Regions from separate parts of the Kosakonia beeri genome, predicted to be linked through region 3. Evidence: predicted binding sites of a transcription regulator. Region 3 holds the regulator's gene; each other region holds the start of a gene.
The links. Region 3 encodes LexA, which represses DNA repair genes until DNA is damaged. Its sites were predicted from a motif close to TNCTGTATGTACATACAGNA; they were not measured.
Positions count from the first base shown of each region.

Region 1: the regulator LexA is predicted to act here: its motif matches at 1,031-1,050, upstream of dinG (ATP-dependent DNA helicase DinG).
Region 2: the regulator LexA is predicted to act here: its motif matches at 1,235-1,254, upstream of rmuC (DNA recombination protein RmuC).

Region 1 is NZ_CM135106.1:3,310,023-3,312,297, forward strand. It holds gene dinG (ATP-dependent DNA helicase DinG) at 1-1,016, opposite strand, end outside; gene licT (BglG family transcription antiterminator LicT) at 1,346-2,185, shown strand.
Region 2 is NZ_CM135106.1:4,683,544-4,685,818, reverse strand. It holds gene ACUY4S_RS22155 (dienelactone hydrolase family protein) at 1-134, opposite strand, end outside; gene udp (uridine phosphorylase) at 396-1,157, shown strand; gene rmuC (DNA recombination protein RmuC) at 1,293-2,275, shown strand, end outside.
Region 3 is NZ_CM135106.1:4,568,972-4,571,246, forward strand. It holds gene dinF (MATE family efflux transporter DinF) at 1-401, opposite strand, end outside; gene lexA (transcriptional repressor LexA) at 480-1,094, opposite strand; gene ACUY4S_RS21640 (diacylglycerol kinase) at 1,203-1,571, opposite strand; gene plsB (glycerol-3-phosphate 1-O-acyltransferase PlsB) at 1,703-2,275, shown strand, end outside.

The DNA.
Region 1 (2,275 bases), 1.3 Mb from region 3:
CCCATCGCAAAGCGGTGTTCAGCTTCCTGCCCGGCAGGCAGCAGGAGATTAAGTATGTTATTCAGCGAAGCAATCAGCTCATATAACTCTTCACAGTGGGCATTCAGCCGCTCTGGTGTCGCCAGTGGCGGCGTGGTCTTCGGGCGGAATTGTTCCAGACAGGTAGCAATGAGCTTGCTGAACAGATCGAGCTGCAGCCGATACCATGCGGCGGTGATTTCCGCGCTCATTTCCAGCGCATCACGTGCGACATCCGGTAAATGGTGGCCTTCATCCAGTACCAGTAGCAGGTTTTTTGGCTCCGGCAGCACCGCTTCGCTCTCCATTGCCGCCATTACCAGCGCATGGTTCGCCACCACCACTTCCGCTTCCTGAATTTCACGCCGGGCAACGAAAAACGGGCACTCCCGGTAGTAGTGACAGTTACGGTTCAGGCAGCTGGCTTTATCGGTGCTGAGGCGTCGCCACATATCGTCAGTAACGGCTTTGTCCGTATGATCACGCAGACCGTCCCATTTGTAGCTATCCAGATCGGCTTTCAGCGCCGCGCAGAGCTTCTGCTCCTCTTTATTGCCCGGCGTTAATTCATCATCCAGAAAGGCGAGCAGATCTTGTTGATCGGGTTCGGTACTCGCCAGCGCGGCCAGATTGCGCGGGCAAACGTAGCGACCGCGCCCAAAAGCGGCGGTAAAACGTAAGTCAGGGATAATTTTACGCAGCAACGGCAAATCTTTGCTGAAGATTTGGTCCTGCAGCGCAACGTTGGCGGTGCTGACCACCAGCGTTTTTTGCTCTTCACGGGCGATAGCAATACCAGGAATCAGGTAAGAGAGGGTTTTCCCCACACCGGTCGGCGCTTCAATCGCCAGATGCCGCCCCTCATCCCCCGCCAGCGTTTTCGCGACATCAGCAATCATCTGCCGCTGCGGCGCTCGGGGAATAAAGTCCGGGATCTGTTGTTGCAACGCCTTATACCAGGCGGCAATCTGCGCTTTTAGCGCGGCGGTAAGGGCCATGATGAAACCTGAAATACTGTATAAACAGCCATTATTGTGGCATTTTTAGCGCGCCGGGGGTAACGGTTTTTGCAAGGCGGAAGCGGGTACCTAAAAGCGACCGTCCAGTCGCAGATACAGAATATTTTTCGCAGAGCCGATCACAAATTGGCATATCGGGTCATTAATGCGCCTGCCGACGCGTTGATCATTCATCAACGCAATGCTAGTTTTTTACCTGCATTACGCTTGTTACCGAATATCGGGCAAAACCTAAATGCAGACTTAGAGGACAAATCCGTCCGCGGCTGTATTTATGTTTTGCCCGTTTTTGTTTGCAGGAGTTGGCGATGCTGGTCAAACAAATATTAAATAATAACGTTGTCAGCGCTATTGATGATCGTGGCCTTGAGGTTATTCTCACCGGGTGCGGGCTGGGTTTTAATACCCACAGCGGCGCCGTCGTCGACGAGCAAGCCATCGAAAAAATATTTCGTCTGCAGGATTCGCAAATCTCCGCTCGCTTTAAAGATCTGGTCAGCGAAGTGCCGGTAGAAATACTGCAACTGACCGACGATATTGTCGCGCTGGCGCGGAATGCACTGCCACACAAATTAAGCGAAGGGCTGTACGTCACGCTGGCCGATCACCTGCATTTTGCCCTGCAACGTAGCCAAAATAACGATGTGCTGCCCAATCCGCTGGAGTGGGAAGTTCGTCATTTTTATACCGCAGAATATGGCATTGGCCGCCAGGCTCTGGGGATGATAGTGGCACGCACAGGCACGTTATTACCCGACAGCGAGGCCTGTAGCATCGCCCTGCACATTGTTAACGCCGGGCTGAATGACACCATGGGTAAAACCGCGCAAATTACGCGCCTTATTTACCAGCTCCAGAATATTGTTAAATATTTTTTTAGCCTGCCACTCGATGAGCACAGTCTGAACTATCAGCGATTTATTACCCATTTGAAGTTCTTTGCCCAACGGGTGATTGATGGTGTGGTGTTAAATAATGACGACGAAGAGTTATTTGCCATGGTGCAACGTCGTTATCAGACAACCCTGAAATGTGTTGATGCAATTAATGAGTTTGTCGGCAAAAACTATCACCACACCATGAGCAACTCGGAAAAGCTCTATCTGACCGTGCATATAGAAAACGTGGTGCAACGGGCAGAGTCGTAAACCTATTCTTTCCAGGCTTGTTACTGTTAAATCAGGCAAACCCCAGAAGAACAACGCGCCGGTAACTTACCGGTAATTGTTATGACACCT
Region 2 (2,275 bases), 110 kb from region 3:
AACGCGGGCATATTGTCGCCCTGGGTCGGAATTGACGTTTCGCCTGCGATTAAGGCGTCTTCCGGCGTATGTACAATCGTTGAAGCGAGAGGTGATGCTGCAGGTGCAAAGCCCGGCTGTTTATCGGTTGTCATGGCATTCTCCATACCCTTTATTAGCGCTTCAATAACTATAGACGGGAAGACCTGAGGGGCGCGGTAAATCACCGTGGGGTAGACTATCTTTGCTCCTGAGGCGTGAGGTGTGGCATTAAAATGTGATGAGTGTCACTATTTAATGGAAACCGTATGCAATGAATTTCAATAGCGGTGATGACAGTCACGAAATTAGGCGTGCGCCTTCTGTAAAGTGGCTTTTTGCCTCTCCCGATAAAACTGACCACAGAGGAGTCTGTTATGTCCAAGTCTGATGTTTTTCATCTCGGCCTCACCAAAAACGATTTACAAGGGGCTACGCTGGCTATCGTCCCTGGCGATCCTGAGCGTGTGGAAAAGATCGCCGCGCTGATGGATAAGCCGGTCAAACTGGCATCGCACCGCGAATTTACCAGCTGGCGTGCCGAACTGGATGGCAAACCGGTTATTGTTTGCTCTACCGGCATCGGCGGCCCGTCAACCTCTATCGCAGTGGAAGAGCTGGCGCAGCTTGGCATTCGTACTTTCTTGCGTGTAGGCACTACTGGCGCTATCCAGCCGCATATCAATGTGGGTGATGTGTTGATCACGACCGGCTCCGTACGCCTGGATGGTGCCAGCCTGCACTTTGCACCGATGGAATACCCGGCTGTGGCCGATTTCGCCTGTACAACCGCATTAGTGGCCGCAGCAGACGCCGTTGGCGCAACGAAACATATCGGCGTTACGGCATCGTCAGATACCTTCTACCCGGGCCAGGAGCGCTACGACACCTTCTCTGGCCGTGTGGTGAACCGCTTCAAAGGATCCATGGAAGAGTGGCAATCTATGGGCGTGATGAACTACGAAATGGAATCCGCCACGCTGCTGACGATGTGTGCCAGCCAGGGGTTACGTGCCGGGATGGTCGCTGGTGTGATTGTTAACCGCACTCAGCAAGAGATCCCGAATGCGGAAACCATGAAGCAAACAGAAAGCCATGCGGTGAAAATCGTTGTGGAAGCCGCGCGTCGTCTCCTGTAACTGTGCGCTGATGATTTTAAGGCCGACCTGTTCGGCCTTTTCTTTTTGCGTAACGCTTCGCAGGAAAACCCCTTCCAAACTGGACGTTTATACAGCACAATCCCCGACAGTAATGATTAGTAATCAGGGGGCGTGGTGGACACTTCAATCATCGTCATGGCGGCAGTTGCGCTGGCGGGCTTACTGGTCGGCTGGCTGGCGGCCAGCTGGCGTGGCGCGCAGCAGCAGGCGGAACTGCTGGCAGAGCAGCGCGATGTCTTTAGCGAACTGAGTGCCGCCCGGCAGCAGATAGCCCAGGGTGAGCACTGGCGGGAAGAGTGCGAACTGCTGAATAACGAGTTGCGCAGCTTGCAGCATATTAACAGCTCGCTGGAAGCCGACTTGCGCGAAGTGACCACCCGGCTGGAATCCACCCAACTGCATGCAGAAGAGAAACTGCGTCAGATGCACAGCAGTGAGCAGCGTCTGAGTGAGCAGTTTGAAAATCTTGCCAATCGTATTTTTGAGCAGAGCAATCGACGGGTCGATGAGCAGAATCGCCAGAGCCTTAATAGTCTGCTGACACCTCTGCGTGAACAGCTCGACGGCTTTCGCCGCCAGGTACAGGACAGCTTTGGTCAGGAGGCGCGTGAGCGTCATACGCTCGCGCATGAGATCCGCAACCTGCAACAGCTGAATGCGCAAATGGCGCAGGAAGCTATCAACCTGACCCGGGCACTAAAAGGCGATAACAAAACCCAGGGAAACTGGGGCGAAGTGGTGCTGACCCGCGTGCTGGAGGCGTCTGGCCTGCGCGAAGGGTACGAATATCAAACCCAGGTCAGCATGGAGAATGACAACCGCGCCCGCATGCAGCCCGATGTGATTGTGCGTTTGCCACAAGGTAAAGATGTGGTAATTGACGCCAAAATGACGTTGGTGGCCTATGAGCGTTATTTTAACGCTGATGATGAGTTCACGCGTGAAGGGGCGTTACAGGAGCATATCGCTTCGGTACGTAACCACATTCGTTTGCTGGGCCGTAAAGATTACCAGCAGCTTCCTGGTCTTCGCAGTCTGGATTACGTGCTGATGTTTATTCCGGTCGAACCGGCCTTTTTAATCGCGCTGGACAGGCA
Region 3 (2,275 bases):
ATCTCCAGGAAGCGCCGCGCCTGTTCCAGTACAGCCTCACTGCCACCAGTGATGTGCAATGCAAGATCGATTAACGGCGTACGCAGCATGGCAATTAGCACACCGACGACCAGAGCCAGCAGCAGTGGCTGGATCAGTGCGCGGGCCAGTGCAGAAGTGTCACGGGCACCAAACGCCTGTGCTGTAAGGCCGGTCGTGCTCATGCGCAGAAACAACAGCAGCATAAACAGAAAACTGGTTGCCGTTGCGCCAATCGCCACACCGCCAAGATAGACAGGGCTGTCGAGATGACCGATCACTGCTGTATCCACCAGCCCCAACAGCGGGACAGTGATATTGGAGACGATCATCGGCAGCGCAAGTCGCCATAGCGCTTTATCGGAGGCACTTAACAATGACATAGCCGTGTAGGAATCAGTCGGGGAGAAAGGTTTTACGCTGCGGAGCGTATAACAGCACCGCAGCACATAAGCGGGGCGTTACAGCCACTGCCCATTGCGAATGACACCGACCGCCAGACCTTCAATGGTGAAGTTTTGATCGCGCAGGTCAACCACAATTGGGGTGAATTCGCTGTTTTCCGGTAACAATTCTACGGTGTTACCGTGTTTTTTGAGGCGTTTTACCGTGACTTCGTCTTCAATACGCGCCACCACAACCTGGCCGTTACGCACATCCTGCGTTTTATGCACGGCCAACAGGTCGCCATCCATAATGCCAATGTCTTTCATCGACATCCCGCTAACGCGCAACAAGAAGTCCGCATGCGGTTTAAAAAGTGAGGGATCAACCTGATAGTGACCTTCAATATGCTGCTGTGCCAGTAACGGTTCGCCCGCAGCAACACGCCCGACCAGCGGCAAACCTTGATCTTCTTCTTCTCCGAGCAGCAGGCGAAGACCGCGCGATGCGCCGGAAACTATTTCAATTACCCCTTTACGCGCAAGCGCTTTGAGGTGTTCTTCAGCCGCATTTGGGGAACGGAACCCCAATTGTTGTGCGATTTCCGCACGCGTCGGTGGCATACCGGTTTGATTGATGCGTTCGCGGATGAGATCGAACACCTCTTGCTGCCTGGCCGTTAAAGCTTTCATTCCGCCCCCTGGGTGTATATACAGTGATGCTGTGAGTATATACAGTTAAAGGCGATTTTGGAACCAAATTTAAGCAAAAAACCAGGCTCTTAACGAATTCCGGAAGCATTATCGAAAATATGACCAAAGCAACGAGATCCAGGTAAACAGCGCCAACAGGATAGACATCAGCACGGCGGCAGAGCCCATGTCCTTCGCACGCCCCGAAAGCTCATGGAATTCGGTACCAATTCGATCGACGACCGCTTCAATCGCACTATTCAGGATTTCCACAATCATCACCAGAGAAACCGAACCAATCAGTAACACGCGCGTGATCGCGTCAATATCAAGCCAGCAGGCGATAATAATGGCCAGCGTCACTGCAATCGCTTCCTGGCGAAACGCCGCTTCATTTACCCATGCAGCGCGCACCCCTTTCCAGGAATAACCGGCAGCTTTAATGATCCGGGTTAATCCAGTGGTATTATTAGCCATGAAAAAGAACCTTTTTATGTAATGAGCGTCAATGTCTATGTAAGCACGCAGCGGTACAACAGAAATTATGCGCGCTTTCTGATATTCTTTGCGGCGCAATGGCACTATTAACCAGAGGCTTTACATCCTTTATGTCCGGCTGGCCACGAATTTACTACAAATTACTGAATTTACCATTAAGCGTGCTGGTAAAAAGTAAATCGATCCCCGCAGAACCTGCACAGGAACTGGGTCTCGATACGTCACGCCCCATCATGTACGTGCTGCCTTACAACTCTAAGGCGGACTTACTGACACTCCGCGCACAATGCCTGGCACATGAGTTGCCAGACCCGCTGGAACCGCTGGAAATCGACGGCGCGCTCCTGCCGCGCTACGTGTTCATTCACGGCGGACCGCGTGTATTCACCTATTACACGCCGAAAGAAGAGTCCATCAAACTGTTTCACGACTATCTGGATTTACACCGCAGCCATCCAGACCTGGATGTGCAAATGGTGCCTGTGTCGGTGATGTTTGGCCGCTCGCCTGGGCGTGAAAAAGGTGAGGTGAATCCGCCGTTGCGCATGCTTAACGGCATTCAGAAATTCTTCGCTGTCTCCTGGCTGGGTCGCGACAGCTTTGTGCGCTTCTCGCCGCCAGTTTCCCTGCGTCGCATGGCGACTGAACACGGCACAGACAAAATTATCGCGCAGAAACTGGCA